DNA from 3 places in the Azospirillum brasilense genome. Region 3 is predicted to be linked to each of the others. Evidence: riboswitches for the same ligand, from Rfam matches in the RefSeq annotation. Region 3 holds a riboswitch; each other region holds the start of a gene.
The links. A riboswitch is a leader RNA that binds a small molecule or an ion and turns the genes downstream of it on or off. The one in region 3 is predicted to bind cobalamin.

Region 1: another riboswitch for cobalamin. It lies ahead of cobW (cobalamin biosynthesis protein CobW); the one in region 3 lies ahead of D3869_RS26600 (energy-coupling factor ABC transporter permease).
Region 2: another riboswitch for cobalamin. It lies ahead of D3869_RS31980 (ribonucleoside-diphosphate reductase subunit alpha); the one in region 3 lies ahead of D3869_RS26600 (energy-coupling factor ABC transporter permease).

What each region holds. Positions count from the first base shown of each region.
Region 1 covers NZ_CP032346.1:925,752-928,910, forward strand. The annotation lists gene D3869_RS18295 (ABC transporter ATP-binding protein) at 1-476, opposite strand, end outside; gene D3869_RS18300 (ABC transporter ATP-binding protein) at 469-1,233, opposite strand; cobalamin riboswitch at 1,524-1,739, shown strand; gene cobW (cobalamin biosynthesis protein CobW) at 1,917-2,975, shown strand; gene cobN (cobaltochelatase subunit CobN) at 3,139-3,159, shown strand, end outside.
Region 2 covers NZ_CP032349.1:624,024-627,182, forward strand. The annotation lists gene D3869_RS31980 (ribonucleoside-diphosphate reductase subunit alpha) at 1-1,924, opposite strand, end outside; cobalamin riboswitch at 2,047-2,294, opposite strand; partial or broken gene D3869_RS31985 (methylmalonyl-CoA mutase family protein) at 2,420-2,530, shown strand; gene D3869_RS31990 (LysR substrate-binding domain-containing protein) at 2,627-3,159, opposite strand, start outside.
Region 3 covers NZ_CP032348.1:153,529-156,687, forward strand. The annotation lists gene D3869_RS26595 (superoxide dismutase) at 1-605, shown strand, start outside; gene D3869_RS26600 (energy-coupling factor ABC transporter permease) at 671-1,351, opposite strand; cobalamin riboswitch at 1,527-1,765, opposite strand; gene D3869_RS26605 (glycosyltransferase family 9 protein) at 1,910-3,159, shown strand, end outside.

The DNA of each region.
Region 1 (3,159 bases), on a different replicon from region 3:
GCGCCGGTGCGCAGGATGCGCGCGATGGCCAGCATCTGCTGCTCGCCGCCCGACAGGCGCGTGCCCTGGGTGGTGCCGCGGCCCTGCAGGTTGGGGAACAGCTCGTAGATCTGCGGCACGGTCATGCCGCCGGACTTCACCACCGGCGGCAGCATCAGGTTCTCGTCCACGCTGAGCGAGGAGAAGATGCCGCGCTCCTCCGGCACGTAGCCGATGCCGAGGCGGGGGATCTTGTGCTGCGCCATGCCGATCAGCTCCTTGCCCTGGAAGCGGATCGAGCCGTTGCGCTTGCCGACGATGCCCATGATCGAGCGCATGGTGGTCGTCTTGCCGGCGCCGTTGCGGCCCAGCAGCGTCACCACCTCGCCCTGCCGCACGTCGATGTTGACGCCGTGCAGCACGTGGCTCTCGCCGTAGAAGGCCTGGAGGTCGCGGATCTCCAGCATCGCGGTCTTCACGGTCGCGCCGTCAGGCATGGCCCACCTCACCCGTACCCATGTAGGCTTCCATGACCTGCGGGTTGCGCGATACGACGTCGTACGGCCCTTCCGCCAGGATCTCGCCGCGGCGGAGCACGGTGATGGTGTCCGACAGGTGGGCGACGACCGACAGGTTGTGCTCCACCATCAGGATGGTGCGGTCGGCCGACACGCGCTTGATCAGCGCGGCGGTGCCTTCGATGTCCTCGTGGCCCATGCCGGCCAGCGGCTCGTCGAGCAGCATCACCTCCGGGTCGAGCGCCAGCGTGGTGGCGATCTCCAGCGCCCGCTTGCGGCCGTAGGGCAGCTCGGCGGCGGTGTGGCCGGCCCAGGGGGTCAGGTTCACCGCTTCGATCAGCTCCTCGGCGCGGGCGTGCAGGTCGTACAGGCTGGCCTCCGGCTTCCAGAAATGGAAGCTGGTGCCGCGCGGCCGCTGCAGAGCGACGCGGACGTTCTCCAGCACGCTGAGATGCGGGAAGACGGCGGAGATCTGGAAGGAGCGCACCATGCCGAGCATCGCCACGTCGGCGGGCTTCATGGCGGTGATGTCGCGCCCCTTGTAGAGGATCTGGCCGCGCGTCGGCGTCAGGAACTTGGTCAGCAGGTTGAAGACCGTGCTCTTGCCGGCGCCGTTGGGGCCGATCAGCGCGTGGATGGTGCCGCGGCGAACCTGGAGGTTCACCTCCTTCACCGCGATGAAGCCCTTGAACTCCTTCGAGAGTCCGCGCGCTTCCAGAATGATGTCGTCGGCCATGGGTGCCGCTTTTCCCTCCCTGTTCGTCCGCGTCGTCTGCCGGTCCGCGTTTTTGGTTAGGCTGATATAAGCACAGAACATGCCAATTGCGGGAAAATTCGTTAATCCGTTGATATCGTTGAATTCGCGAAAGGCGGCGATGGGCATCGCACGCGGTCTGGAGTGTCAGCTTTCCAGACAGACTGTACCGATCTTCCGACACACCAACGGCGGGATGGACGGAGCGTTCCGGGTTCGGCGGCGCGGTTTCCGGGCACCAAATGGCCGCTTGCAAATCGGGGGTCCGCCTGCAATTCTGCGCCTCCGACGGTGCCCCGTCCGCCGTGAAGGCGCGGGGATAATAGGGAATGCGGTGCGGACCCGGATGGGGTCCAAGGCCGCGGCTGCCCCCGCAACTGTGTGCGGCGAGTCCGCCTCCGGAAATGCCACGGGCCGACAGGCCGGGAAGGCGGGAGGCGCGGCGACGACCCGCGAGCCAGGAAACCTGCCGCCGGACCGACACTCATCCAATCCGCCGGGTGTGGCGGAGACAGGGAAGCCAGATCATGACGCCTCGCGCCGTCCTCAGTCCGTCCGCATGGCCGCTCCAGGCCGCCGCTCCGTCCCCGGCCGCCGGGCGCCCGCTCCGCTGACCGGCGGACCGGCCCACCCCATCCCCTATTTCAATTTTCAGGAGACGGCCGATGAACACCGGCCCGCTGACCGCCGGGAAGACCCCGGCCACCGTCATCACCGGCTTTCTCGGCGCCGGGAAGACGACGCTGATCCGCAGCCTGCTGGAGCAGGCCGGCGGGCGCCGTCTGGCGCTGATCATCAACGAATTCGGCGATGTCGGCATCGACGGCGAGATCCTGCGCGCCTGCGGCGATCCCACTTGCAGCGAGGACGACGTGATCGAGCTGGCGAACGGCTGCCTGTGCTGCACCGTCGCCGACGACTTCGTCCCGGCCATCGAGAAGCTGCTGTCCCGCCCGCAGCCGCCGGAACACATCATCATCGAGACGAGCGGCCTCGCCCTGCCGAAGCCGCTCGTCCAGGCCTTCCACTGGCCGGCGATCAAGACGCGGGTGACGGTGGACGGGGTGGTCGCGGTGGTCGACGCCGCCGCCGCCGCGGAAGGCCGCTTCGCCCCCGATCCGGCGGCGCTGGCCGCCCAGGCCGCCGAGGCCGGGCAGCTCGACCACGAGACCCCGGTGGAGGAGGTGTTCGAAGACCAGCTCCTCTGCGCCGACCTGATCGTGGTGAACAAGACCGATCTGGTCGAGGCCGCCGCTCTGGCGAAGGTCGAGGACCTGATCCGCGCCGCCATGGCCGAAGGTGGCACGGGGCGCGAGGCCAAGATCCTGCGCGCCAGCAACGGCAAGGTCGATCCGGTGGTTCTGCTGGGCGTCGGGGCCGGGGCCGAGGACGACCTCGCCAACCGCCCCAGCCACCATGACGAGGAGGAAGGCCACGACCACGACGACTTCACCAGCTTCGTCGTGGAGCTCGGCCCGCAGCCCGACCCGGCGGCGCTGGCGAAGACGCTGGAGCGGGTCGCCGCCGCCCATGGCGTGCTGCGCCTGAAGGGCTTCATCGACGTACCGGGCAAGCCGATGCGCCTTCTGGTGCAGGGCGTGGGAACGCGCATCCAGACCCATTTCGACCGCTTCTGGAAGCCCGACGAGCCGCGCCGCAGCCGTCTGGTGGTGATCGGCGAGACGGGCCTGGACCGCGACGCCGTGACCGCGGCGCTGTCTTAAAAAGCCCTCTCCCGCCCCGGGAGAGGGAGGGACCCGCTCGCAGAGCGGGAGGGTGAGGGTCGCACGCGGAGACCGCACCGACCCTCGCCCGCCCCCTCACCCGCCCGCTTCGCGGGCACCCTCTCCCGGGACGGGAGAGGGAGTGTTTGCAAAGCTGTGGCCCATGCACCTACTCGCCGCCCGC
Region 2 (3,159 bases), on a different replicon from region 3:
GGCAGGCGAGGCATTCCTCGTAGTCGGTGCGCGGCGCCTGCATCGCGGCCGGTCCCACGGCACGGTCCTTGCCGGCGAAGGCGGCGCGCTGCACCGACTTGGAGCGGCAATAGTAGAGGCTCTTCAGGCCCTTCTCCCAGGCGGTCCAGTGCAGCATGTGCAGGTCCCACTTGTCGATGTCGCCCGGCAGGTAGAGGTTGATCGACTGGCTCTGGCAGATGAAGGGCGTGCGGTCGGCGGCGAACTCGATGATCCAGCGCTGGTCGATCTCGAAGGCGGTGCGGAAGACCGCCTTCTCGTCGTCGGTCAGGATGTCGAGATGCTGGACCGAGCCCTCATGCTCGATGATCGACTGCCAAACCTCCGGCCGGTCGGCGCCCTTGGCGGCCAGCAGCTTTTCCAGATGCGGGTTGCGCACGCTGATCGAGCCGGACAGCGTCTTGTGGGTGTAGACGTTGGCCGGGATCGGCTCGATGCAGGCGCTGGTGCCGCCGCAGATGATGCTGATGGAGGCGGTCGGCGCGATCGCCAGCTTGTGGCTGAAGCGCGCCTTGATCCTGCGCTCGGCGGCGTCCGGGCAGGCGCCGCGCTCCTCGGCCAGCAAGACCGAGGCGGCGTCGGCGTCGCGGCGGATCTTGCGGAAGAAGCGCAGGTTCCACACCTTGGCCATGGCGCTCTCGAAGGGGATGCCGCGCGCCTGGAGGAAGGAGTGGAAGCCCATCACCCCCAGCCCCACCGACCGTTCGCGCATCGCCGAATAGACGGCGTTCTCCATCCCTTCGGGCGCTTCCTCGATGAAGCGGGTCAAGACGTTGTCGAGGAAGCGCAGCACGTCCTCGACCAGCCCCTCCTCACCGTTCCAGTCATCCCAGGTCTCCAGGTTCATCGAGGCGAGGCAGCACACCGCCGTGCGCTCGTTGCCCAGATGGTCCTTGCCGGTCGGCAGGGTGATCTCGCTGCACAGGTTGGAGGTGGAGACGCGCAGGCCGAGGTCGCGCTGGTGCTTGGGCAGGGCGCGGTTCACCGTGTCGCCGAACAGCAGGTACGGCTCGCCGGTCTGCATGCGGGCTTCCAGGATCTTCTGCCAGACCTGACGGGCGTTGACGTGCCTCAGGACGGCGCCGGTCCTGGGGCTGATCAGCGGAAAGGGCCTGTCGTCGCGCACCGCCTCCATGAAGGCGTCGGTGATGATGACGGCGTGGTGCAGGTTCAGGCTCTTGCGGTTGAAGTCGCCCGAGGATTTGCGGATCTCCAGGAACTCCTCGATCTCCGGATGGTGGATGTCGAGATAGACGGCGGCGGAGCCGCGCCGCAGGGAGCCCTGGCTGATCGCCAGCGTCAGGCTGTCCATCACGCGGATGAAGGGAATGATGCCCGACGTGCTGCCGCAGCCTTTCACCGGCTCGCCGATGGAGCGCACGCCGCCCCAATAGGTGCCGATGCCGCCGCCGTTGGAGGCCAGCCGGACGTTCTCGTTCCAGATGTCGACGATCCCGTCGAGCGAATCGGGCACCGCGTTGAGGAAGCAGGAGATCGGCAGGCCGCGCGTGGTGCCGCCGTTGCTGAGAACCGGCGTGGCCGGCATGAACCACAGGCGGGAGATCGCGTCGTACAGGCGCTGGGCGTGCGCGGCGTCGTCGGCGTAGGCCGCGGCGACGCGGGCGAACAGGTCCTGGTAGCTTTCCCCCAGCAACAGGTAGCGGTCGTCCAGCGTCGCCTTGCCGAAGGCGGTCAGCAGGGCGTCCCGGCTGCGGTCGATGCGGATGGCGGAGGGATCCGGCGGCGTCCAGCGCTCCGCCGGGGCGCGGCCGCCGGACCGCTCGGGCGTCCGCCGGGGCAGCGCCAGCAGGTTTCCGTGACGGTCGAAGCCGTTGGCGAGGTCCTGGGTGAAATCCTGGGCGAGGTCCTGAGCGAGCGCCGGCATCCGTGATCCCTTGTGCTTGTGCGGCTTCTTGTGCGGCGGGAGGGCACGGGAGCACGACTTGCGGAAGCGCGGACGGAAACGCCGCGCGGGGGCAAGCGTACCACCGGGACACCCCGCCCGTGGACGTTCATTCGGTTACGGCAGGTCTCCTGGCTCACGGGTCGTTGCGGCTCCGTCCGGCCTTCCCGGCGCCGTCGTCCCGAACCGGGATGGGCACCAGTGACGCTGAAACGACGCAGCCGCTCTCCGCTCACAGTTGCGGGGGCAGCGCCGGCCTTGCCGCGATCCACCGTTTGGGGTGGCGACGCACCGGCTTCCCTCTTAGCCCTAGATATTGGATATCCAGAGAACCGTAACGCAAGATGGAGTAGCGGGAAGCCCGCAGCCTGTCAAGCCATACGGATGCGACGGGGTCCCCCCGTTCACGCGCCGTCAGGCCGAAGCGTTCCTCCAGGCACCGCCGAGGCGTCGGGCGCCTCGGAGCCGGCCCGCGCCATGCACCTGACCGCCCGCACGGCGCGGCGCATCATGGCGCGGCGCGATCCTTGGGTGAACACGCTGCGCACCACGGTGGCCGGATTGGTCGCCGGGGTCGGCGGAGCAGACGCGGTGGCGGTGCTGCCCTTCGACGCGGCGCTGGGCGAATCCGATGACGTCGCCGGCCACAGGTCGAGATCCGGCACCGCGGATTTGCCCGGCCCGTCACCGTGGTCCTTGGGCTTCTCCGACCAGCCAGTCGACGAAGCCGGCGACCAGGTTTCCGGCATCGGCCTGACGGGGAACAAGCGCGACGTACCCCGTCCTCGGAACCCGGATCTCTGGCAGCGGCGTCATCAGCCGTCCGCCGGCAACGTCGATCTCCAGCATCGGCAGGGGGCCGATCCCGATGCCAAGCCCGTCTTCCACCGCCTGACGGGTTACGAAAAAGTGATCGAACATCTGGCGGGGAAGCCCGGCAAGGTGCTGGAGCCCGGCCGCATCGAGCCAGCTCGCCCAGTCGCCGGCCCGGGTTTCGCTTGCAAGCAGGCTATGCCCCTCGATGTCGGCGGGCTTCAGGATCGGCCGTTGCGCGAACAGCGCCGGGCTCATGATCAGCGTGTCCACGTCATCCAGCACCGGGACGATACGATGCTGAGGCCACACATGCTCCCGGGCAACGCCGCGCCGGATCGCCACGTCGACACCCCCGCGCAATTCCTCGAGCACGGTGGAAACCGTCGTAACCGCGACTTCGA
Region 3 (3,159 bases):
ACGCGCCCGCCGCGCTGGAACCGCACATCGACGCGACGACCATGAGCGTGCACCACGGCAAGCACCATCAGGCCTACGTCGACAACCTCAACAAGGCGCTCGCCAACCATGGCGACCTGCAGGCGATGCCGCTGGCCGACCTGCTGAAGCGGGTTCCGGAGCTGCCGGAAAGCATCCGCACCGCGGTGCGCAACAACGGCGGCGGTCACGCGAATCACAGCATGTTCTGGAGCATCATGGGGCCGAACGCCGGCGGCGCCCCGGACGGCGAGGTGGGGACGGCCATCACGCGCGACTTCGGCGGCTTCGACGAGTTCAAGACGCGCTTCAACACGGCGGGCGCCGGGCAGTTCGGCAGCGGCTGGGTCTTCGTCACCGCCGATCCCTCGTCGGGCAAGCTCGCCATCGCCGCCCGCCCGAACCAGGATTCGCCGGCCATGGAGGGCGTGCCCGTGCTGATGGGCAACGACGTGTGGGAGCACGCCTATTACCTGAAGTATCAGAACCGGCGCGCCGACTATCTGGCGGCCTGGTGGAACGTGGTCGACTGGGGGGCGGTGAACCGCCGCTACGCGGCGATCCGCAAGGGCGAACTGGTGATCTGAACGGAAAAGGGCGGCGGGGATGTCCCCGCCGCCCTTCCTGCGAACCGTCCGGTCCAGGGGGCCGGTCAGGCGCCCTGATGCAGGCGGATGTTGAACAGCGGGCCCTGGCTCTGGCGGCGCAGCGCCTTGGCGATGGCCAGCACGGCGAGGTCGGCCAGCGGCTCGACGATGATGACGGTCATGTAGGCGGCGCCGAAGGAGGCGACCTCCGTCATGGTCTCGGCGGTGAAGCCGTGGCCGTAGAAGGCCCAGAAGGCCACCCAGGCGACGATGCCGCCCTGGTAGGCGGTGGAAAGGGCCAGCGCCTGCGAATACTTCAGGTCGACATAGGGCGTGGCGTCGGGAACGATCCGCTTCGCCAGCAGGCTGATGCCCCACAGCGGGACCAGCAGCGTGGTGACGTTCATGCCGTACTGCGGCAGGTCGAAGGGCGCGAAGAACAGGCCCTGGATCAGCAGGCCGGCGGCGAGGCCGATGGAGGCCGCACCGGCGCCGAACAGCAGGAGCAGCGTCGAACCGAGGATCAGGTGAACCTCCGACACGCCCACGGGGTGGTGCGGGAACACCTCGAAGAAGCTGAAGACCAGCGCGGTGGCGATCAGGCTGCGCAGCACCAGCGGTGCGATCCCGCCGTTGTTGCGGACGTCGTCGCGCGCCAGCTTGCCGGCCATCGCGAAGCCGCCGGCGGCCGTCGCGTAGCTGAGAGCGATCTTGGCGCCGTCCACGACGCCGGGTTCGATGTGCATGCTCTATGCCCTTTCCGAGTCTGCCATGCGTTGGGAGGGGCGTCGTTGCTGGCAGGCACCGGCATCGCAACCCCCTTGGTCCCCTTGGCTGGGCGCACCGGGGGGACGGCTTGCGGAGGACGGGCGGCCGTCGGGCCGGACATCGGCAAGCGACCACCGGGGCACCCCGCCCGAGGACGTACGTTCGGTCACGGCAGGTCTCCTGGCTTGCGGGTCAAGGCGGCATCGTCCGGCCTTCCCGGCGCCCGTTCCCGCAGGCGGCGCCAGTGACACGGAAAGGACGAGGCCGCTCACCGCTCACAGTTGCGGGGGCAGCGCCGGATTTGCCGTGTCTCCCCCTTCGGGGCGGCTCACCGGCTTCCCTCTTAGCCCCGCGACCGGAGGGCGCGGGGAACCATAACCGGCGCCAGGGTAGGGGCGGGGTCCCCCGCCGTCAAGAGGGGGATGGCGACCCGAGGGGGGAGCCGCACGGCTTCCTTGACACCGCTCCCGTGGAACCGACAAGGTCCGGCGGACTGCGCGAGGCCGGATCAACGGGCGAAGGACGGGGTTGCGGGCATGCTACCGGTTCACTTCCTGACCATCGTGCTGAACGGCGATCCCTTCATCCGCTATCACCTGGAGGTGTTCCGCCAACTGCCCTTCCCCTGGCACTGGCACGTCGTGGAGGGGGTGGCGGAGCAGGTCCGCGACTCCTCCTGGTGCGCGCAGCGGGGCGGGCGCGTCCCGCAGGACCGTCACCGCGACGGGCGCAGCAGCGACGGCACCTCGGAATATCTCGACCGCATCGCCGCGGAGGAGCCCGGGCGGGTGTCGGTCTACCGCAAGCCGCCCGGCATGTTCTGGCAGGGCAAGGTGGAGATGGTCACCGCGCCGCTGGCCGCCATGACCGAGGACTGCCTGCTCTGGCAGGTCGATGCCGACGAGCTGTGGACAGCGGAGCAGATCATCCGGGCGCGCCGGATGTTCCTCGACTCGCCGTCGCGCACGGCGGCGCTGTACCTTTGTCATTTCTTCGTCGGCCCGTCCCTGGTCCTCGACCGGCTGGACCAGTACGGCAATTACCGCGCCTACGAATGGCTGCGCACCTGGCGCTATCGGCCGGGCGATTATTGGCAGTCGCACGTCCCGCCCCGGCTGATGCGCCCGCAACCCGATGGGTCCGAGGTCGAGCTTGGCGCGGCCAACCCCTTCCTGCATGAGGAAACGGCGGTGGGCGGGCTGGTCTTCCAGCATTTCGCCTACGCGACACGGGAGCAGGTCGCGTTCAAGGAAATCTATTACGGCTACGACGGCGCGGTCGAGCGGTGGGACGCCCTGCAGACGGCGGGTCGAGCGATCGGCCGCGGCACCCTTCCGCTGCGCGATTTCTTCCCCTGGGTGACCGACGCGGCGACCGTCGCCCGCGCCGAGCATGCCCTGGTGGAGCCGCTGGCGCGCCCGGACGCCGACGGAGCCTGGGGCTTCGTCCCGCCGGCGCGGGGCGCCTCCACCGCCCCGGCGGTGGCGCTGCTGCGGGACTCCGGTCCCGCCGCCCGCCGCCGCCCGCTCGTGCCCGGCGAGCCGCCGCCTTTCCCGGTCGATCTGATCCGCAGCGTCGGCGTGTTCCTTCTGGATGGCGCCGGCGCCGTGCTGCGGGCGTCGGGTGTCCTGCGGGAGCTGCGGCGGGCCTTGCCGCTGGCCCGCATCACCGTCTTCGCGACGCCGGACGCGGAGGCGGCGCTCGCCCTCTGCCCCTACGTCAACCAGCGGGTCACCCTGCCGCCGCTGACGGGGCGGGCGCCCGATGACGCGCTGGTGAGCGCCGT